Regions from separate parts of the Microbulbifer sp. ABF4_148 genome, predicted to be linked through region 2. Evidence: predicted binding sites of a transcription regulator. Region 2 holds the regulator's gene; the other holds the start of a gene.
The links. Region 2 encodes sigma-54, which starts transcription at its own class of promoters, with help from an activator protein. Its sites were predicted from a motif close to TGGCACANNNNTTGCNNT; they were not measured.
Positions count from the first base shown of each region.

Region 1: a site for sigma-54 is predicted at 7,800-7,817, ahead of nirB (nitrite reductase large subunit NirB). Genes of this name have one in related genera too.

Region 1 covers NZ_JBSWUI010000001.1:1,521,798-1,532,686, forward strand. The annotation lists gene ACXAD0_RS06635 (ABC transporter ATP-binding protein) at 1-671, opposite strand, end outside; gene ACXAD0_RS06640 (hypothetical protein) at 703-930, opposite strand; gene soxR (redox-sensitive transcriptional activator SoxR) at 1,110-1,577, shown strand; gene ACXAD0_RS06650 (antibiotic biosynthesis monooxygenase family protein) at 1,599-1,895, opposite strand; gene ACXAD0_RS06655 (nitrate reductase) at 1,965-4,661, opposite strand; gene nirD (nitrite reductase small subunit NirD) at 4,686-5,042, opposite strand; gene nirB (nitrite reductase large subunit NirB) at 5,092-7,665, opposite strand; gene ACXAD0_RS06670 (bifunctional protein-serine/threonine kinase/phosphatase) at 8,065-9,810, opposite strand; gene ACXAD0_RS06675 (NarK family nitrate/nitrite MFS transporter) at 9,873-10,889, opposite strand, start outside.
Region 2 covers NZ_JBSWUI010000001.1:3,722,496-3,733,384, reverse strand. The annotation lists gene ACXAD0_RS16480 (YhdP family protein) at 1-2,141, shown strand, start outside; gene msrB (peptide-methionine (R)-S-oxide reductase MsrB) at 2,238-2,759, shown strand; gene ACXAD0_RS16470 (hypothetical protein) at 2,863-3,705, shown strand; gene yjgA (ribosome biogenesis factor YjgA) at 3,776-4,306, opposite strand; partial or broken gene mgtE (magnesium transporter) at 4,363-5,705, opposite strand; gene ACXAD0_RS16455 (HPr family phosphocarrier protein) at 5,832-6,101, opposite strand; gene rapZ (RNase adapter RapZ) at 6,191-7,048, opposite strand; gene ptsN (PTS IIA-like nitrogen regulatory protein PtsN) at 7,241-7,702, opposite strand; gene hpf (ribosome hibernation-promoting factor, HPF/YfiA family) at 7,706-7,996, opposite strand; gene ACXAD0_RS16435 (RNA polymerase factor sigma-54) at 8,185-9,633, opposite strand; gene lptB (LPS export ABC transporter ATP-binding protein) at 9,817-10,542, opposite strand; gene lptA (lipopolysaccharide transport periplasmic protein LptA) at 10,646-10,889, opposite strand, start outside.

The DNA.
Region 1 (10,889 bases), 2.2 Mb from region 2:
CTCTGCATCAGGGTTTCCTTGTCTTCCACCAGTACCAGGCGCCCGCGATTGATGACCCCGATACGATCAGCCATTTCCTCGGCTTCCTCGATATAGTGCGTGGTGAGGATAATGGTCACGCCAGAATTGCGCAGCTCGTGCACCATTTGCCACATATCCTGTCGCAGTTCGACGTCCACACCCGCGGTGGGCTCATCGAGGAATAAGATTTTGGGTTCGTGGGATAGTGCTTTGGCAATCATCACTCTGCGTTTCATGCCGCCGGACAGCGCCATGATGCGGCTGTCTTTTTTTTCCCACAGTGAAAGCTGGCGAAGGATTTTTTCGACATAGGCCGGGTCCGGCGCTTTGCCAAACAGGCCGCGGCTGAAGGTGACCGTGGCCCAGACGCTTTCGAAGGCGTCGGTTGACAGTTCCTGTGGCACCAATCCAATTTTACTGCGCGCTTCCCGGTAGTCGGTGGTGATGTCATGGCCATCAGCCAACACCTGACCGGAGCTGGGATTGACGATGCCACAAATGATACTGATCAGCGTGGTTTTACCTGCGCCGTTGGGGCCCAGTAGTGCGAAAATCTCGCCCTTCTCAATGTCGAGGCTGACATCCCGAAGCGCAGTAAATCCGCCCTGATAAGTCTTGCCGACATCCTTGATGCTGATGATTGGCTCCACGTGGGTCCCCCTGTTGTCGAGTCATCGTCCTTTACTTTTGCCAGCCGTTTCTGTTGGGACAGGCGGCTTTCGCCCGCTCAGCCCAACGGATAACAACGCTCGCCAGGATAGCCATAAACGTTGAGACGCCACTGCTGACACGGGTGGACAGAGAGTGTAGCGCGCGCAGTACCCGCTGTCCCCAGCCGGGTGCCGTATGCGGATGCTTTGCGAGGTTGTTTGGCGGGCAGTGCGGATTCGGATCTTGTGTTGTGCGCATGGATAGCCTCCTTGATCACGCGGTTGTACTTTGACGGGAGAAAGGTTAAAACCTCAACCAAGGTTAAGGTCAAGCCAGGCGGGCAGGATGGCGCGTTTTTATTACAGGGCGGTTGCGGCGTGCCCATCGGGCCAACTCGCGACCGCGCAGTGGTATTTATCCGGGAGAGGGGCAGGCTGGTGTCTACGCGAAAGGTAACAACACAGGGCGGGGGCCTTACGGTCGGAGAAGTATCGCGTCGAACGGGCGTGGCCGTATCCGCATTACATTTCTATGAGCGCAAGGGGCTGATTCAAAGCTGGCGCAACGCTGGCAACCAGCGACGTTACAAACGCGACATTCTTCGCCGGGTCGCGGTGATCAAGGTTGCCCAGCGCGCGGGTGTTCCACTGGCGGACATTCACCAGGCTTTTGCCCATTTGCCCGATGAGCGGACGCCGACCGCGGAAGACTGGGCTGCGCTGTCTGCAAGCTGGCGGGATATGCTGGATTTGCGTATCGAACAGCTGACTGAGCTGCGGGATCGCCTGCAGGGCTGTATCGGTTGCGGTTGTCTTTCCCTTGCGGACTGCCCGTTGAGAAACCCGGAGGACCAGGCATCACGATCGGGTAGTGGAGCGAGCTATCTCAATGCTGGTCCGGACTAAGCCATTGCAGGATAGCGCCATTCAGGCCGGGGTTACCGCTTCGAAGTGCAGCACTTCGGGAAAGGGGTCATAAAAGTGATGTAGCAATTTGCGCCATTGCCGGTATTCCGCCGATTGCCGAAACCCCTCGGTATGATCGGACAGCTGTTGCCAGCGCACCAGCAACAGGTAATGGCCATCCTGCTCGATACACTGTTGTAACTGGTGGTCGATGTAACCTGGCATGGATGCGATGATCCCCTGCGCACTGGCAAAGGCCGCTTCAAACTCTGCATAGCGTCCAGGCTTGACCTGCAGGTGGGCAACTTCAAGGATCATAAAGGGCGCTTGTACTCTGTCCGGGGTGGTGGGAAAGCGTCATCCTGCCACAAACCGATCGCGCTGTAATTACACCGCAATCGCAACGCCGCTGCGCGCCAGCAGTGCACTGATCTCCGGTTTACAGGAGCCGCAGTTGGTGCCGCAGCCAAGTTGTTCACCCAGCGCTTCCACGGAGTGACATCCGCCTTCAATAGCGTCGTCAATTTGTTGGCGGGAAACCTGCAGGCAACTACAGACGATCGGTGTACCCGACTGGATATTGACCAGGAGCTGGGCGGGCTGTTCCGGCAGTGGCTCGTCGAGCCATCTTTCCAGTGCGCGTCGGTCCGGTAGTGTACGCCAGTCATTGGTCCTGAACGCGAGTAGCTCCGCGTGTGACTCGGTGTGGGCCAGCCAGCGTTCGCTGAATTGCATATGCAGCTGCTGCCAGCGCACCGCTTCCGTGTCCACAAGCAGTTTGGTCATGCCCGCCAGTGCGCGCAGGTCGGTGGCGTCGGTGAGGGCCAGCTCATAGCGAAAACCACCGTCACAGGGCACCCGATACCAGTGCGCGATACCGTTTTCCTGAACCTCCTCGCTGCGCTCAAGCCATTCCTGTAGCCGAGCGGCTGATGCGGGACGACAGATAAGAGTGGCATAGGAGGCGACTGGAATTGGCCGCAGGGAGACCGCGACCTGTTTCAATTCCGGCTGTCCGGAGACGGGGTCGAAAACCGGTTCTGCCAGCGCACTGACACGCCCGAACTGCGAGAGGGTTTCACTCCAGTGGATGGGGGCAAACAACTCTCCGGGTTTCTGCGCCGAAGTGAGTACAGCGCGGCCACGCATACGCCCGCGGGGGCTGCGAAGCTCCACCAGCTGCCCGTCGCTGATTGCTAGTGGTGTGGCGTCTGCGGGGTTCACCTGAATTTCGGGCATCTCGCTATGGTCGAGCAGGTTGCGTGCCCGCCCGGTGCGGGTCATGGTATGCCATTGATCACGCATTCTTCCGCTGTTCAGCCACAGCGGATGTTCATCGCTGATCTGGTGCTGCGGCAGGCGCGGATGGATAGCGATAAAATTTGCCCGCTGCGAGGGGGTGTAAAACTTGCCATCCTCAAACAGGCGTTGGGACCCATCGGGGTAGTGCGCGTTAACGGGCCACTGTACCGGGACAAGATTGTCATATTGCTGTCGGTCAATGTTGCTCAGCCCTGAAATATCGAACGCGCGCTGACCTTGATTCTCGAAGCCGGACAGCGTCGCATGCTCCCGAAAAATCTCGCTGGGATGGGCAAAGTCGAAATGTGCTCCAAAACCCATCCGTGTAGCCAGATCGCAAATTATTTGCCAGTCGTGGCGTGCTTCCCCGGGAGGCGACAAAAAGCTTCTCTGCCGTGAGATTCTCCGCTCGGAGTTGGTGACGGTGCCGTTTTTCTCGCCCCAGGTGGTCGCTGGCAACAGCAGGTCGGCGCAGCGCGCTGTATCGGTGTCAGACACACAATCGGAAACCACGACAAGCGGACACTGGCGCAGGGCCCGCGCGACACGGCCGGCATCCGGCATGCTCACCGCGGGATTGGTGGCCATGATCCAGATCGCCTTGATCTCGCCGCGCTCTACCGCATCAAAGAGATCGACGGCTTTGAGTCCCGGGCGCTTCGCGACTTGCTGGGTCTGCCAGAAGCGGCCGACACGATCGATACTCCCCGGGGTGAAGTCCATATGTGCAGCGAGCATATTGGCCAGTCCACCGACTTCCCGGCCGCCCATGGCATTGGGTTGGCCGGTGATGGAAAAGGGTCCACTTCCCGGCTTGCCTACCCGGCCGCTGGCCAGATGGCAATTTAGGATCGCATTGTTTTTATCGGTGCCGCTGCTCGACTGGTTGACGCCTTGAGAGTAAAACGTGATCGTCTGTTGATGTTCGACAAACCATTGGTAGAAGCGCGAAAGCTGTTCCTCGCTGACGCCGCAGGCGTGGGCAACGGTCGGCAGGTCACAATCTGCAGCAGCGGCCAGCGCTTCTTCGAAGCCGTCGCAGTGTGTCTCGATAAATCCCTGGTCGAGCTGGTTGTTGCGCCAGAGGTAACGCAACAGGCCATTAAACAGGACGGCATCGCTACCGGGGGAAATCGGCAGATGGAGGTCAGCGGTCGCGGCAGTAGCCGTCGCGCGTGGGTCAATGACCACCAGCTTTGCCCCGGCTGCTTGCATGCGCTGGAACAGGATGGGGTGAGTCCAGGCCGCATTGGAACCGACCAGTACAATCAGTTCCGCCTGGTCGAGGTCCTCGTAGCAGCAGGGCACGGCATCGGCACCGAATGCGCGCTTGTAGGCGGCGACCGCAGACGACATACACAGCCGGGAGTTGGTATCAACGTTGGCGCTGCCGATAAACCCTTTCATGAGTTTGTTGGCGACGTAGTAGTCTTCCGTCAGTAGCTGGCCCGAGAGATAAAACGCAACGGAATCCGGGCCGTGCTCGGCAATGGTGCGGGAAAACCCATCCGCCATCGTCTGCATGGCTGTCTCCCAGTCGCATTCCTCGCCGCGGAGTCGGGGTTTCAGCAAACGTCCCTCTTCTCCCAGCGTGTCACCGAGCGCAGAACCTTTGACACAGAGCCGGCCTAGGTTGGCCGGGTGATCTGGGTCTCCGGTGACGTTCACGCTAGGGGAGTGATTGCCCTTTTGTACGGAGGTGGCATCGACACCGCAACCGACCCCGCAGTAGGGGCAAGTAGTGCAGGTGCGACTAGCACGCAGTTGCTCGACCGGACCCATAAATTCCCTGTCTTTGCTGGCTGATCAGGCGGAGAAATTGATACAGACGGTGTCGCCGTCGAGCATCACCGGATAGGTTCTCAACGTAACGGTTGCGTCCTCCAGACAGCGGCCATCGGTCAATACGAAATGGTGTTTGTACAGGGGGGAAGCAACGGTCAGCTCACCATCTACCTCGGCAACCAGGCCGCGCCCGATGACTCCAGCGTTGGCGAGTGGGTCCCAGTTATCGATAGCATATATCGACGGCTCGGATCCCGGGATAAAAAACAGGGCGATGCTGTGATCGCCCAAAAGCACACAGACCCCGGAGTGGGCCACCAGATCTGATCGCTGACAGACAGGCAGCCACTCGGCTTGGGTTACGGCAATTTGAGACATGGATTTCACTCCAGTAATTTCTGATGCGTTCTGCTTGAGGCGGCCCGGCTTACGCCAGGGCCTTTTCCAGCGCTTCGCGGGCAGTGGTCGCTGAGCTCTCGTCCGAGGTGACGACCTTCACCACTTCTTCAGGGCGTGCTGGCCGTGGCTGGCCACGCTCTTCCACGAAAACAATTTTTTCATCGGCTGCGTCGGTATTGACGTACTGGCGGAAGCGCTTGACCTTTTCCGGGTCGTTGATCGCGGTCTTCCATTCACACTGGTATGTGCCGACAACATTGGCCATCTGCTGTTCCAGCTCTGCGCAAATACCGAGCTTGTCATCGATGACGACTTCTCTCAGGTAGTCGAGACCACCTTCGAGGTTTTCCAGCCACACGGAGGTCCGCTGCAGGCGATCGGCAGTGCGGACGTAGAACATCAGCACTCGGTCGATGTAGCGAATCAGGGTTTCATCATCGAGATCGGTGGCGAACAGGTCGGCATGACGCGGACGCATTCCTCCGTTGCCACACACATACAGGTTCCAGCCGTTCTCGGTGGCAATAACGCCAATGTCCTTGCTCTGTGCCTCGGCACACTCACGGGTACAGCCGGAAACGGCCATTTTGATTTTGTGGGGTGAGCGCAGTCCCTTGTAGCGGTTCTCGACGTGCAGTGCCATGCTGACACTGTCCTGTACCCCGTAGCGACACCAGGTGCTGCCCACGCAGGACTTCACGGTACGCAGTGATTTACCGTAGGCGTGCCCGGTCTCGAAACCGGCATCAATCAGCTCGCCCCAAATGTCCGGCAGATCTTCCAGGCGGGCACCAAACAGATCGATACGCTGACCGCCGGTAATTTTGGTGTACAGGTTGTACTTTTTGCCGACCTGGCCGAGGACAATCAGTTTGTCCGGTGTAATTTCGCCACCCGCAATACGCGGTACCACGGAGTAGGTGCCGTTTTTCTGCATATTGGCCATGAAGGTGTCGTTGGTATCCTGCAGGCCAACATGCGGTTTTTCCAGAATGTGTTCATTCCACAGAGAAGCCAGGATCGACGCCGCCAGAGGTTTACAGATCTCACAGCCATGCCCGGTACCGTGCTTATCGAGGAGTTCATCAAAGGTTTTGATTTCTTCCACTTTGACTATGTGGAAGAGCTCCTGACGGGTAAAAGCAAAGTGCGGGCAGACGTTGTTATTGACCTCGACGCCCAGCGCCGCGAGTTGGTCGTCCACGACATTTTTCAGCAGTGCGGCACAGCCCCCACAGCCGGTGGATGCCTTGGTGGCATCCTTGACGTCTGCCAACGAGCAGCACCCTCCCTGAACCGCGTCGACGATCTGGCCTTTGGTGACGTTGTGGCAGGAACAAATTGAGGCTGCGTCTGGCAGTGCATCAGCGCCCAGTGCCGGCGCGGCGCCATCCAGCGCCGGCAGAATCAGTTGCTCCGGACTTTCCGGCAGGTCCATGTCATTCAGGTGGAATTGCAGCAGCGTATCGTAGTCGCTGGTATCACCCACCAGCACAGCACCAAGCAGCTTCTTGCCCTCGCTGTCGGTGATCATGCGCTTGTATACGCCACTCTGCTCATCGACAAAGGTGATGGCCAGCGCACCCTCGGCGCGGCCATGGGCATCGCCAATGGATCCCACCTCGACGCCGAGCAGTTTCAGTTTGGTGCTCATGTCTGCACCGGTAAACGCGCTATCTTCGGCGCACAGGCGCGCGACGACGGTGCGGGCCATGGTGTAACCCGGAGCGACCAGTCCAAAAATCCGGTTGTCGTAAAGGGCGCATTCTCCGATAGCAAAGATATTTGGGTCAGAGGTCAGACAGTGATCATCGATCACGATGCCGCCGCGCTCACCGAGCTGGATGCCGGCCGAGCCGGCCAGTTTGTCCTCGGGGCGGATACCTGCGGAAAATACAATCAGGTCGGTGTGCAGTTCACGATCACCCTTGAACTGCATACGCAGCTGGCCGTCTTTTTCTTCAATCAGTTCGGTCGCCGTACTGGTATGGACGGTGACTCCCAGCGCTTCGATCTTGTCCTTGAGAAGATTGGAACCGCCTTCGTCCAGCTGCACAGACATCAGGCCTGGGGCAAACTCCACCACATGGGCTTCTAGACCCAGTTGCTTGAGGGCGTTTGCCGCTTCGAGCCCGAGAAGCCCGCCGCCGACCACCACGCCAGACTTGCCGCCGTCCGCTGCCGCCTTGATGGCATCCAGGTCTTCGATGGTGCGGTAGACAAAGCAGCGCTCATGATCGCCGCCGGGGATAGGGGGAACAAATGGATAGGAACCGGTAGCCAGTACCAGGTAATCATAGTTTTCGACTGCGCCACTCTCGGCGGTAACCGTTTTTGCCGCGCGGTCGATGTGGGTGGCGGTGTCGTTCAGGCGGAGGTCGTAACCCCACTCCCGATACATATCGACCTTGCCCATCGCGAGGTCGTCGGCGCTGCGACCGCCAAAATACTCGGAAAGGTGCACGCGGTCATAGGCCGGGCGGGGTTCCGCACAAAAAACGGTAACGTCGAATTGATCACGTTCGGGGCGGCTGGCCAGTTGCTCCAGGAAGTGGTGGCCCACCATGCCATTGCCGATGACGACGATTTTTTGCTTAACCATAATTTCTGCCGTTGCTGTCTGGTAATCACGGCAGAGGGAAGGGCGGAGCGGCGATCTAGCACGGCTGTCCCCTCTTCTGCCGAAGAGTGCAGGCGCCGTTGCCTCGCTGAAAAAGATTGGATTGTGGCAAATTCAATACAATCTTTATGCCAACCTCGATAGGCCAGTCGACGGGATCCGGCCAGGGAATGGGATGCAGGGTACGAACCACGCCGGCCCGCGCGGTGACAAGTTGTGTCGCGAAGTGATCGCGTTCGAGATGACACCAGCCATTCGGCACAGTCTTACCCAACAGCAATCATCGAGAGTGCACCAAAATTGACACGCGGTGCATGAAGTTGGTGCGGGGAGCTGTTTGCTATGGATGCCAGCCAGTGATGCCCGACAGTATGGCAGGGATTAAAAAAAGTAGAGGAGGTGCGACAAGAGTGCAAACAACGTCGCGAGCTGCCAGAACAGCAGCGGATTACGTTCCAGTAACGGGGCGGCCTGTTCACGCTGAAACTGTGGGTTGGGATGTTGCAGGTCGTGTTGAAACTCGGACAGGGCAGGATAGCGTTTGCGGGGATCCGGTGCGCAGGCACGCGCGAGCGCGCCATCAATCCATTCTGGCAGGTCATCGCGATACTTGCGGATGCTTGTATATTGCAGCGTTGCGTAGTTCTTCAGCTGATAGTGCCGGCTGCCGAACCGTTCCTGGTAAGGATACTGCCCGCTCAGGAGCTCATAGCAAATCACGCCCACAGAAAATATATCGGAATAGTGGCCGCTCTGTTCACCGAAAAAATACTCCGGTGCGCAATAGTTTTTGGTTCCTGCGGGGACGTCTTCCTGGTGGCGAAGCAGATCGCGCAGGCCCGCTGACTCTGCGCCGCCGAGGTCGACCAGCTTTAGTCTGCCCTGTCGGTCGATCATGATGTTTTCGGGTTTCAGATCGCCATGCACAATCTCGAGGCGCTGCAGCCGACGCAGTGCGCTGACCAGCTGCCCGATCAGATCGCGAACCGATTCCAGGGTTGGTGAGGGATTGAGCTCCATCCACTGGCGAAGGTTGTCCCCCTCCACATACTCGAGAATGTGATAGAGAAACCGACGCTCCGGGTTAGGTGGGTAGACGCGTACAATGCCCGGATGATCGAGCCTTCGGCCCGTCCATTCTTCGGCAATAAACCGTTCAATGTAGGCGGGATCGTCGATAAAGTTCTCGGAGGGCGCTTTGAGAACACGCAGTTGATCGGTTTCGCTATCGCGCACCAGATAAAGATGGCTGCGACTGCTTGCGTGTAGCTCCTGCAGGATCAGATAGCCATCGATGCGATTACCGGCGCGCATCGGTGGCGGGAAGGGGAGTTCACGCGCGACCGCCAGCAGGTCATCGCTGTGCCTTTCCTCAACATGATTAACCCTGCAAAACGCGACGCTCAGGTTGTCGTGGCTACCATTTTCGAGGGCGGTGGCCATGAGCGCTGGTGCCGCCTCCAGCGCATGTTCGCTAATGATGGCTTCCATTTGCTCCCGGGTGAGAAAATCGTGTATGCCATCGGTCGTGATGCAGAACAGGTCACCCGGCTCCAAAGGTTCACGGCGATAGTCCACCTCGATATGGGAGTCCATCCCCAGTGCCCGACTCAGGAAGGTGCGACTGGGTCCGACGGTGCGGCTATGGTCCCGACTGAGGCATTCGAGATGACCGTCGCGCAGGCGATAAATACGGGAGTCCCCGATATGTATCAGATGCGCGCTGCCACCTTTGCAAATGACAGCAGAGAATGTGGTGAGCCATCCCTTTTGTATCTGGTCGGAACCTCCACTTTGTCGATATAGCCAACCGTTCAAGGCCTGCAGAACCCGGGCAGCGGCTTGTTTGACCGACCACGAATCCGGGGTGCTGTAATAATCTGCAATAAACCCGCCTACTGCGGCCCTTGCGGCCTCGCCGCCCGCTTCAGCACTGCCAACGCCATCAGCGATTACCGCCAGAGAGCCGCGATAGCTTCTCTCGCTGCCCCGCGCCGGATACACCGCGCAGGCATCGTCGTTGCGTGACTTGCGTCCCCGATCCGAAGCGCTGGCAAATTGCAGTGCGTCGGTCGTGGGATGACTTTCGTCAGTGGCTACTTCGGGCTGGTAGGTCGACTGGGTCACGGGAATCTGCTGTTGAAGCTGAGAGGCGGGTGCCGGTCCGGCCGGCACCCGTTGAGTGGCCGTCAGGCTACATCAATCATCGAGACGCTGCCATCGGGCATCACTTCAGCCATCTGGCCTTCCGGTTCTTCGAGCAGCAACAGGGCAAAGAAACCGAGTACCGCGGTCGCCGCAATCACCATAAAGAAGGCCTGGTAAGACACCATGCTGAGTACGGTCAGGTAAAACACTGCGCCGACATTGCCGTAGGCGCCGGTCATTCCTGCAATCTGTCCGGTCAGGCGTCGCTTGATGAGCGGCACCACCGCAAACACTGCACCCTCGCCCGACTGCACGAAGAATGAACATGCCATGGCTGCGGCGACGGCCAGGTAGAGTGGCCATTCCGCATTGATCATGCTCATGGTGAAGTAGCCGACTGCCAGGCCTGCCGTGAGAATCAGCAATGTGCTCCTGCGACCGAAGCGGTCACTGATCAAGCCACCAGCCGGACGAGACATCAGGTTCATGAACGCATAAGCAGAGGCGAGCAAGCCGGCCTTCACCGGGTCCAGCGTGAAGGTTTCTGAGAAGAACAGTGGCAGCATGGAGACCACTGCAAGCTCAGAGCCGAAGGTGGCAAAGTAAAGAATATTCAGCACTGCCACCTGCTTGAACTGGTATTGGTGAATGGGGTCTACCGGCTTGACGAAAATCTCGCGATTCACGTCCCAGCATTTCTTTGCGTCATACAGGTAAAGCAGTACCAGTGCAATGTACAGTGCGATGGCGATGCCTTCTGAAAGCATCGCCACGCCGGCCGGTGAGAGTTTCCAGGTGAGCAGTGCCAGTGCAGCGTACATGGGGACTTTCATAATCAGCAGCAGAACAAAGTCACTGGGGCTGGTCACTTCCATACCGCCAATCTTTTTGGGCTTGAAATAGGTGCTGCCTTTGGGGGTGTCGGTTACCGAACGGTAGTAGATAACACTGTAAACCAGAGCGAGCACGCCGGTAATGCCGATGGCATAACGCCAGCCATCCTCGCCGCCAAACAGCAGGGCGATTGTTGGTAATGTCATGGCGGCCGCCGCGGAGCC
Region 2 (10,889 bases):
ATGTTTCCGGGGTGGGCACCCTGCTCGGCGTCGAAGCCGCTCTGGCGGGCCCGGCCGCTGACGGGCTACGCCTGCTGCGCACGTCTCCGTTACGCAAGCAGCTGGGATCCGCCTTTGATGACTGGACGCTAACCGGGGATCTCGACGGCTCAATGGCGCTGTCGATGCCACTGGGAGGTTCTCCGCAAACACCGCATCAACGTGTGGACCTGAACCTCGCCAATGCGCATCTGCAAATGGCGCAAGCCAAGCTGGAATTCGACCACTTGGGGGGCCGGGTGCTGTTTGACAGTGAAACAGGCCTGACGGGCAGTCGGTTCGTCGGAAAGCTCTGGGACAAACCGCTGCAGGCGGAGTTGCAACACCTGGGGCAGGGCGAGTTGCGTGATACCCAGGTGGTGATCCGGGGAGAGAGTACCGCCGCTGCAGTGGGACGCTGGAGCGAACGTCCCGAATTGCAGTGGCTGCACGGTGCATTTAACTACCAGGCGCTGGTGACGATTCCCGCCAAGGCGAAGGATATGCCCTACGCCGCGGTATTGGAGTTGAAGTCAGATCTGGTGGGGGTGCAGGTCACTTTGCCGTCGCCGTTGGGTAAAGCGACGGATGAGGCTGAGAACTTTGTGCTGAGGGTGCCGATTGGAAAGGATGGTGCCCTCTACCACCTTGATTATGGCGAGCACTTGAGTGCGCGCTTCTGGAAGTCCGGAGATACCGTAGAGCGTGGAGCGATTGCCCTCAATGCGGAACCGGCGTTGCCTGATGAGCGCGGCATTGCGGTGACCGGCGATCTGTCGAGCGTGGACTTTGATCAGTGGCGAGAAAAGCTCGAGATTTACTCCACTTCTGCGGAAGGCACCGATAGCGGGGCGAGTAGCGACCAAAACCCAATGCCGATTTTACTCGACCTCAGCACGGATCGGTTGGTGCTGGGCGAGTTTGAAATCGAGCATATTGATGTGAACGGTCGGGGGCTGGGTGCAGAGTGGCAGCTGGTTTTTGACAGCGAGGTGGCAGCCGGCACGCTTGATGGTGTGTTAAATGCAGAAACCCCGATGCAGCTGAATCTCGCGCATCTGCGCCTGCCCGCGGCCGCGGCGAATGACGAAGGGGAGAATCAAGACGCTGCAGAAGCGGCGGAAGTGGATGCCGAGACGGGGGCTGATCCCCTGGCGGGCTTTGATTTTTCCGAGCTGCCGCTGGTGGATTTTTCTGCGGAAAGCGTCCAGCTTGGTGATGAATCCCTCGGGCGCTGGTCATTCCGTTTGCGACCCTCTGCGACGCGACTGGTGGTGAGTGATATCCGCGGTGCGTTCCGCGGGGTTGCGATTGAAGGGCGGGGTACGGGCGAAGGCCGGCTCGGAGCCCAGTTGATGTGGATTCGTGGTGAGGATGGCGAGGAGTCGTCGCAGTTTATCGGACGATTGGAATCCACCGATCTGGCGGATGTCCAGCGTGCCTGGGGGCAAGAGCCGGCAATTGAAAGCCGCTACGCAAGCTTTGATACCGCGTTGCGCTGGCAGGGCTCTCCCGCGTCGATGGCCGCGGAAAAACTGGCCGGTGAAATTGAAATTGATGTGCGCAACGGTCGCTTCTTGCGCGCGAGCGATAATGCCGGTTCGGCACTCCTGCGCCTCCTCTCCCTGTTCAATTTTGACACCTGGGCACGTCGCTTGCGCTTGGATTTCTCTGACTTGTACCAGAGTGGCATGGCCTTCGATAACGTGCGCGGGGAAGTAGTATTTGAAGGGGACGGCAATCTTCTGATCGCGGTACCCATTCAGGTAGAAGGCCCGACCAGCGAACTGCAGATGGCTGGGCGAGTGAATCTCAAACGGGAGGATCTCAACCTGACGCTGGTGGCGACTCTGCCGGTGGGGAATAACCTCGCCCTGATCGCAGCCGTCGCCGGTGGTCTGCCCGCGGCAGCGGGCGTATACATCATCAGTAAAGCGTTTAAAAAACAGGTCAATCGAGTTGCCAGCGTCAGCTACCGCATCAAAGGAGGCTGGAGCGAACCCGAGATGCGTTTCGACAAGCTGTTTGACGGGCAGGGCGCGGAGCGAGAGGGCAATGAGGCGGAGCAGCAAGGGCAACTGGAAAGAAATTTGGCCCAGGGAGCGGGAACCTTATCACCTTGAGCGTCTTCACCAGAGCGGTGAAGGGGAATTCTTTACTACAGCAGGCTGTCTAAGATTTTGCGGACAGGGTTTTTAGCTAAGTGCGAGGGGGTGGTTGTGAGAAGCAAGCTGATCGCGGTAATGGTGGCGGTGCTGGCATTGCCTGCCTGTATCGAAGCGGACGGGCCGGGCGCAAACACGATGTCCGAGACGGAGGCTCGTGCCATCATCCAGTCTGGGAAAAGCCTCGAGACCATTCCAAAGTCGGTATGGAAGCAGATACTGTCTCCTCAGCAATATGAAGTTCTGTGGGAGAAAGATACCGAGCGGGCGTTTACTGGCAAATGGCTGGATAACAAGGCTCAGGGGACGTATGTGACCGCTGGATGCCGCTTGCCGGTATTCAGCTCGGAACACAAGTACAAGTCGGGTACCGGCTGGCCCAGTTTCTGGGAAGTCGCTCATCCGGAAAATGTGGTGCTCAAAGAGGACTTCAGTTGGGGCATGCGCCGGACAGAAGTCCTGTCGCGGTGCGGGGAGCATCTGGGCCACGTATTCAAAGACGGGCCCGCGCCGACCGGATTGCGCTACTGCCTGAATTCACTGGCTCTGGACTTTGTGCCGAAAGCCGCAGAGTAGACCCGTGGGTCTTGAAAAAATTGAATAATTATTCAATATTTGCCCCTGGCGCGGCGCATTAGCTGTCGTCTTGAAGAAAAACAAGAACCAGAGGTCTGGAGATATGTCCGACGTGGCTGCCGTTAGCTTGCCTGACAACCGCTATTTGCTTTTCCGCGTGTTCAAGTACACGGTGTACTTGCTGCTCGCCTATAACGTTTACGCATTTTTTGTAGAGAATCATGCGGCTGCCGGGGCTATCTTTGCGGACGGTATCCAGCTTGGCCGTATCATCGAGGCCTATAACGACTCCATCGATACCCTGGCATGGGTATTGTTGCTTCTGGTTTTCGAGCTGGAGACCTATGTCCTGGACGACGAGCGCATTCGCGGCTGGGTCAAATGGGCGCTAAACGGCGTCTCTGCATTTTGCTACCTCGTGATTGCCTATTCGGTGTATGGGTATATTGCCGAAATGCTGTACCTCACCGACCTCGCCCCGGTCGCCCAGTCTGCCTGTGACCTGGCAGCAAGCGGCGGCTGGCAACTTGCGCTTGGTCAGGACGATTATGTCGCGCTAACGGCACAGAATTGTGCTGAGCTGGGCTCTGACGGCCTCAAGTTATCCGATGTCCAGATTATTGGTAGTGCAGAGACCTGGGGTGAAATTAAATGGCTGGCCTGGACGGACGTGATCAATGCCAGTGCCTGGTTGCTGGTCGTTGCAATTCTGGCATTTGATGTCTGGTTACAGTTGCGCCATGAATTGTCTGGTGCGGTCATGCGCTACTCCCAGATGATCAAGGCGGTACTGTATTTCACCTTGTTGTTGTGTGCGGTTTACTGGGGCATCAATGGCAGCTTCCTGGATTTCTGGGATGCCTTCCTGTGGCTGGTGGCTTTCTTCTTTATCGAAATGAACCTGTTCCAGTGGCAGGCGGAAACCAGCGCGCAGGCGCACGACTAGCGCCGCCGGCGTGACTCAATAAAAAAGGAGAGCAAGTGCTCTCCTTTTTTGTATCTGCAAGTCTCGGGGCTTAGCTCTCTTCGGCATCCACCATGAAGAAGTCCCTGAGAAAGCGGAACAGCTTGCGTTGGTGCGTGGGCGGCTTTCCGCGCTCGATCTCCCGGCAGGCATCGCGTACCAGCTGACGCAGTTGCTGGTGATCGGCGCCCGGATAGCGATCAAAGAACTCGCTCTGCGCTTGTTTGCCGCCCTCCAACAGTCGGGTCCGCCACTCTTCCGCCATGCGGTCGAAACGCAGATGCTGCTGATCCCGATCCTTGAAGCGCGCCAGGACCGTTGAGATTGCTTCGGCATCGGCGCCGCGCATCAACTTGCCGATATACTGCATTTGTCTGCGGCGCGCTTCGTTGGATTTGATGCGGTGCAGCGTATCGATGGCTTCGCGCATGTCATCATCCAGCGGTACTTCTCCCAGCTGCGCCTTACTCAGCAGGGTCAGCTGCTTTCCCAGCTCCTGCAGCTCGTGCATTTCCTGCTTAATCTGGGTTTTGCTCTTCGGCTCTTCCCCATCAAATTCGTCAAATTCTTCGTGATCTTGCATAACTTCTTTCATTGTTAGCCAACAGGCTTGGTAAGGCCGCCCTTGCTGTTCAACCGCTACGCGTAGAACAGGGTGGCGAGCCCGAGGAAGGAGAAAAACCCGACCACGTCCGTGACTGTGGTCAAGGCGACGCCTCCGGCCAGGGCGGGATCGATGCGCATTGCCCGCAGGACTACCGGCAGTATGGCACCGGCTGCCGCGGCCGTGATGAGGTTAATGATCATGGCCGCCACGATAATCAGTGCGATACGCGTATCGCCGAACCAGAGTGCGGCAATCGCCCCCATGACGCTGGCCCACAACAGCGCGTTGAGCGCGCCCGCGCCGAGTTCTCGATTGAGCAGCCAGTTCAGGTTGCTGCGTCCAATTTGCCCAAGGGCCATGCCCCGAATGACCACCGTCAGGGTCTGGCTGCCGGCCACGCCGCCCATGCTTGCGACGATTGGCATCAGCACCGCCAGCGCCACGACGCGGTCGATGGTGTCCTGAAACAGGTTGATGACGGCTGACGCCAGTAGCGCCGTGAGCAGGTTGATACCCAGCCAGATAGCGCGGCGCGGCACGGTGCGGCGCACTGTCGCAAAGGTGTCTTCCTCTTCATCGAGGCCGGCGAGGCTCATCAGGGAATGATCGGCGTCCTCGCGGATCACGTCCACGACGTCATCGATGGTGATGCGGCCGAGCAGGTGGTTGTGTTCGTCGACAACCGGTGCGCTGACCCAGTCGTACTTGGTAAACAGCCGCGCGACATCGGTGTCCGGGAAATCCGCCGGAATCGGATCCACATCGGTGCTCATGATTTCACGGACCGTCGTCGACGGGTCAGATGTCAGCAGGCGCGACAGCGGCAGCAGGCCGATATACTGGTCCCGACGGTTGACGACAAACAGGTTGTCGGTGGAGGGGGGAGCTGATCGTGGCGGCGCAAATAGCGCAGCACCACGTCGAGGGTCAGGTCCGGCCGCACGGAAATCGTATCCGTGTCCATCAGGCCGCCGGCGGTCTCTTCATCGTACGCGAGCACGCTCTCGACGCGCTGTCGATCTGCCTCGCTCATCGCCGACAGGACTTCTGACATGACGCGTCCGGGCAGCTGCTGGAGGATGTCGGCGACGTCGTCTGCGTCCAGCCCCTCCATGACAGTCACCATTTCTTCGGTGTCCATCATTTCCAGAATTTGCGACTGCACGTCGTCGGACAACTCTTGGAGTACCTCGCCTTCCGACTCGAGATCGATGAGTTTCCAGAGTACCTGGCGGATATGTGGCGGGCAGCTCTCCAGCAGCTGGGCAATGCTCTGCGGTGACAGAGTGCTCAGCATGCGGCGCACGTCGCGACCCGTGCCGCTATCTAGGGCGGCAAACAGCTCCTTGAGGCGATTCTGGGCGCGGAATTCGATTTCTGCCGTGGGTGTGCTGGACAAGATGTTTCCCCGACTGCGCGACTGGAACGGGCGTTGCTGCCCTAGATTGGGGAGGGATTTTATGACTTCCGAGACGGCACCGCCATAGTGAGGCGGCGCGAATTATTCTGCCTCGCCGAAGCGGTCAGCGACCAGCGCACAGATCGCCTCCACCGCTGCATCTTCATCATTGCCTGCGGCTTCGACTTCGAGGTCGGAGCCTTTGCCTGCGGCGAGCAGCATCAGAGCCATCACACTCTTTCCATCCACGGCCTTGCCCTGGCAATGCACGGTAATCTCCGCAGAGAAACGTGCGGATGTCTGGGCAAACTTGCTCGCCGCACGTGCGTGCAGGCCCAGCTTGTTGATGATGGTTAGACGGCTTTTCTGCATAGTTGGCGATCCTGCGTGGGCGCAGCCTGGTGGGTTGTCGACCAGTGGCCATCAACGGTTTTGATGTCGTTTTTGATCCGTTCGGCGGCTCAGCGCTGCTCCCGATGTCGAACCTGTATATTGTCAAACTCGGCAGAGAATGTCTTGGCCAGTTGCTCCACCATGTAGACCGAGCGGTGGCGGCCGCCCGTGCAACCGATGGCGACGCAGGTGTAACTGCGATTGCTGTCCTGGTACGACGGCAACCAGCGACGGAGGAACCGGGTAATGTCCTGCTCCATTTCCTGTGTTTCCTCGTGTCCCTGCAGGTATTCGGCAATCTCCGGATCAAGGCCGGTCTTATCCCTGAGTTCCGGGACCCAATAGGGGTTGGGCAAACAGCGCAGATCAAACACCAGGTCGGCATCCACGGGAACACCATGCTTGAACCCGAAAGACTGGAAGAGGATGGCCATGCTGTGGGTGTCCGCGCCTACCACACGCGTTTTCACCTGTTCGCGCAGCTGGTGCAGGCTGAGGCTGGAGGTGTCAATCACCAGGTCTGCAATACCAGCCAGTGGGGCGAGCAGTTCTTTCTCCTGGTTGAGCGCTTCGAGCAGGTGGGTGCGGTTGTCACTGAGCGGGTGTTTACGGCGGGTTTCGCTGAACCGCTGCACCAGTACCGGGGAACGTGCATCCAGATACACCACGTCACAGGGTACGCCGCTCGCCCGCAGGTCTTCGATGACCTGGGGGGCTTGTTGAACATCCTCCCAGAGATTGCGGGCATCAATGCCAAGTGCAAGCCGGGTGTCGTCTACCTGCGGTTGCTGCTGCACCCGGCGTACCAGCTCGGGAAGCAGGCTGGCCGGCAAGTTATCGATACAGTTAAAGCCGACATCTTCCAGCAGCTGCAGTGCAGAACTCTTTCCCGAGCCTGAGCGGCCACTAATAATTACCAGGCGCATACCGTTGACTATCCGTTTGCAGAAGCGTGGGTCCAATGATGTTCGATTGCGCGGCTGGGCACAATCCTGACTCTATGAAAGTGGTGGTGGGGAGGGGGTGCGAGTAGCGTTTCGATCGATCGCGCTGGTGCCTCGGTGGGGCGAGTGCGGCAGCGCATGCGCAACAAGATCCGCTGACGCGGTCAGGCAGGATTATGCGGCGGAGGCGCTGTCGATCGCATGTGCGTAGAGGGCGTCGCCGCTGTCGGCCTGGCGTAACTTCTCCCGAACGCGACTGTCGCTGAACAGGGCGGCAATCTGCGCGAGCGTGTCCAGGTGATCTTGCTCTGCGTCTTCGGGTACCAGTAGCGCAAACAGCAGGTCGACAGGCTGGCGATCAATGGCGTCAAAATCTACTGCAGGCTCTGTCGTGCACAGCACACCGATAGGTTCCTGACAGCCAGGCAGGCGGCAGTGAGGGATGGCCACCCCGTCACCAATGCCGGTGGAACCCAGACGTTCGCGGGCAATCATTTGCTGGAAGATGGTATCCGGATCCAGATGCGGCTTCTGTTCTGCGATTGTCTGGGCAATATTCAGCAGCAGCTTCTTCTTGCTGCTCCCCGCCACACGACTCAGGCAAAGGCGGGGAGTGAGTAAATCTTCCAATGTCATGGTTTACCGGTAATTTCGCAGCTTTTCTTTGTGCTTCAGCAGCTGGCGATCGAGCTTGTCTGTGAGTGAATCAATGGCGGCATACATATCGTCAGACTCGGAGTCAGCAAAGATGTCGCGACCGTTCACATGCACCGTGGCCTCGGCCTTCTGAATCAGTTTATCGACGGAGAGCACCACTTCTGTTCGTGTGGCCACGTCGTTATGACGGGAGAGTTTATCCAACTTGGATTCACAGTAATCGCGGATGGATGGGGTCACATGCAGGTTATCGCCACTGATGTTGATCTGCATAGAAGTCTCCTTTGTGAGCGCGTCTTATGACGTAAAAGTCATGGAGCCCACTCCGTCAGGGCGGCAACCCTACTAGGAAGTGGGTCAGAATGGAAGGATACACTCAAGGATTGGGGTTTGGTTGCAGGAAAAGAGGGTTATTCTGCCTGTAATTGGCGACTGACCTTGTTGTTTCAGTCAGCTTGTTCTTAAACGAGGCGTTTGCGCTCGCTGGAGGAGGGGATACCCATGGATTCGCGATATTTCGCGACGGTTCTGCGCGCGACTTTGATGCCCTGCTTATCCAGTTCCTGGGTGATCTTGTTGTCGGACAGGGGCTTGCGTGGCTGCTCTGCATCGATGAGCTTGCGGATCATCGCGCGAATTGCAGTGGACGATGCATCTTCACCGGAGTCGGTACTCACGTGGCTGGAGAAGAAATACTTCAGCTCGAATACGCCGCGGGGCGTGAACATATACTTTTGAGTGGTCACGCGAGAGATGGTCGACTCGTGCATGCCAATGGTTTCTGCGATATCGGCCAGTACCATGGGCTTCATGGCTTCCGGGCCATGCTCAAAAAAGCCCTGTTGTTTCTCCACGATACTGGAGGCCACTTTGAGCAGGGTTTCATTGCGGCTCTGCAGGCTTTTCAGAAACCAACGCGCTTCCTGCAGGTGGTCTCTCAGGAAGTTGTTATCTGCCGAGGTGTCGGCGCGCTTGATCAGGGCCGCGTAGCCACTGTTGATGCGCAGGCGGGGCGTGGTTTCCGGATTCAGTTCTACCTGCCAGCGGTCCTGTCGGCGGCTGACGATCACATCCGGTACCACATACTGCGGGTCTTCATCACCGAAGCTCTCGCCGGGGTGCGGGTTGAGTGTCTGGATCAGGCGCATCACTTCGCCGAGCTCGGACTCGCTGAGGCGTGTGCGTCTGCTGAGTTGACGGAAGTCCCGTTTGCCGAGCAGGTCCAGGTGCTCTCCGACGACCGCGCGCGCCTGCTCCAGCCAGAGTGTATCCAACGGCAGTTGCGCAAGTTGCAGTAGCAGGCACTCACGTAAGTCGCGGGCGCCGCAACCAGCCGGCTCGAATTGCTGGATGGCCTTCAGGACGGCGATGACTTCATCGGTTTCCGCACCGAGAGATTCCGCGATTTCCGCGATTGGCGACTCCAGGAACCCCCTGGGGTTGATATCGTCAATCAGCGCTTCGGCGATGCGTTTGTCCTGTTCGGTCAGTGGTGTCAGGTTGAGTTGCCAGAGGAGGTGGTCATTGAGATTGTCGGGAGCGGCATTGCGCAGCTCCAGCGTGCTGTCTTCCATTGGCCCGGCGCTACTGCCGCCGCTGTAGATATCGTCCCAGTGTGTGTCTACCGGCAGGTCTTCGGGGATATCCTTGTTCCAGTCTCCCTCCGCCAGCTGCTCTGACTCTGTTTCAGCGGCTGCTGTGGGTTGTTGAGCTTCCAGAGGTTGCGGATCTTCAGTGTGCGCTTCCGCGTGCTCTTCCGCCTCGACTTCCAGCATGGGGTTGCTGTCCAGGGCCGACTGCACCTCTTGCTGCAGGTCCAACGTCGAAAGCTGGAGCAGACGAATGGCCTGCTGCAGCTGCGGCGTCATCGTGAGCTGCGTGCCGAGTTTTAGCTGGAGAGACTGCTTCATGGGTGTCGGTAAGTTACTGCGGCGAAAGAATCTTCTGTTTATCCATGACGCCGCAGACTAACCTTCTGCAATCGCGATTACAAGCAATAAGTATGCCGAAAATGATGGGCGTGCGCGGAGCCGGCGGATCTTAGTCCAGTAGATTACGTTGGCGGGGTTCGCTAGGACAAACTACTGCGCCGGTCAGATCGTGAATTCGTGTCCCAGGTAGACCTCACGTACTTGCTGGTTTGCCAGCACCTCTTCAGGGGTGCCTGCGGCGATAATATGCCCCTCACTGACGATATAGGCCGTTTCACAGATATCCAGCGTTTCGCGCACGTTGTGGTCTGTAATCAGCACGCCAATATTGCGGTCGCGCAGGTGGCGAATAATCTGCTTGATATCGTTTACCGAGATCGGGTCCACTCCGGCAAAGGGTTCATCGAGCAAAACAAATGCGGGATCGGTGGCCAGTGCGCGTGCGATTTCCACGCGACGACGTTCGCCACCGGAGAGGGCCATGCCGGGACTGTCGGCGATATGGGTAATATTGAATTCTTCCAGCAGCGCATCAGCCTGCTGTTGGCGCTGCGCCCGGTTCAGGTCTTTGCGGGTTTGTAGGATGGCCAGAATGTTGTCCCGCACTGACAGGCGTCGAAATACCGAGGCCTCCTGGGGCAGGTAACCGATACCTTTGCGCGCCCGTCCGTGCATGGACAGGTGGGTCATGTCCTCGCTATCGATGAGAACCTGGCCGGCATCGGCGCGTACCAGACCGGCAATCATATAGAAGCACGTGGTTTTGCCGGCACCATTTGGGCCTAGCAGTCCCACGACCTGCCCACTGCTGACGCAGACAGAGACATCTTGTACGACCTTGCGCTTTTTGTACTGTTTGGCGAGATGTAACGCTTTCAGCGTCGGCATATTGTGGTCCTGCAGTGCCGACAACCGGGGATTGGTTGCTCGGCCGAAATTATCTTTGGTGGCCCATGGCAAGTCCGGGAGCCAGGCCGTTTACAGCCCGCGGCTACGAGTCTTCCTGTGTCGCTTGCTGGGGGTCCTGTCCTTTGACATTGCCCTGATCGTTTTGCGGCTGCTGCGGTTCGTTCTGTGGGGTTGCATTGGCTTCGGGCTTCCAGATCATTTCCACCCGGTTTTCCCCGGACTGGCCCTGTGCCTGGATTTGCTCGCTGGCCAGGTCGTAGTCAATGCGCTGCGCGCTCAGGGTGTTGCCATCGCGGTCGACATGGGCATCCCCGGTTAGCAGCAGC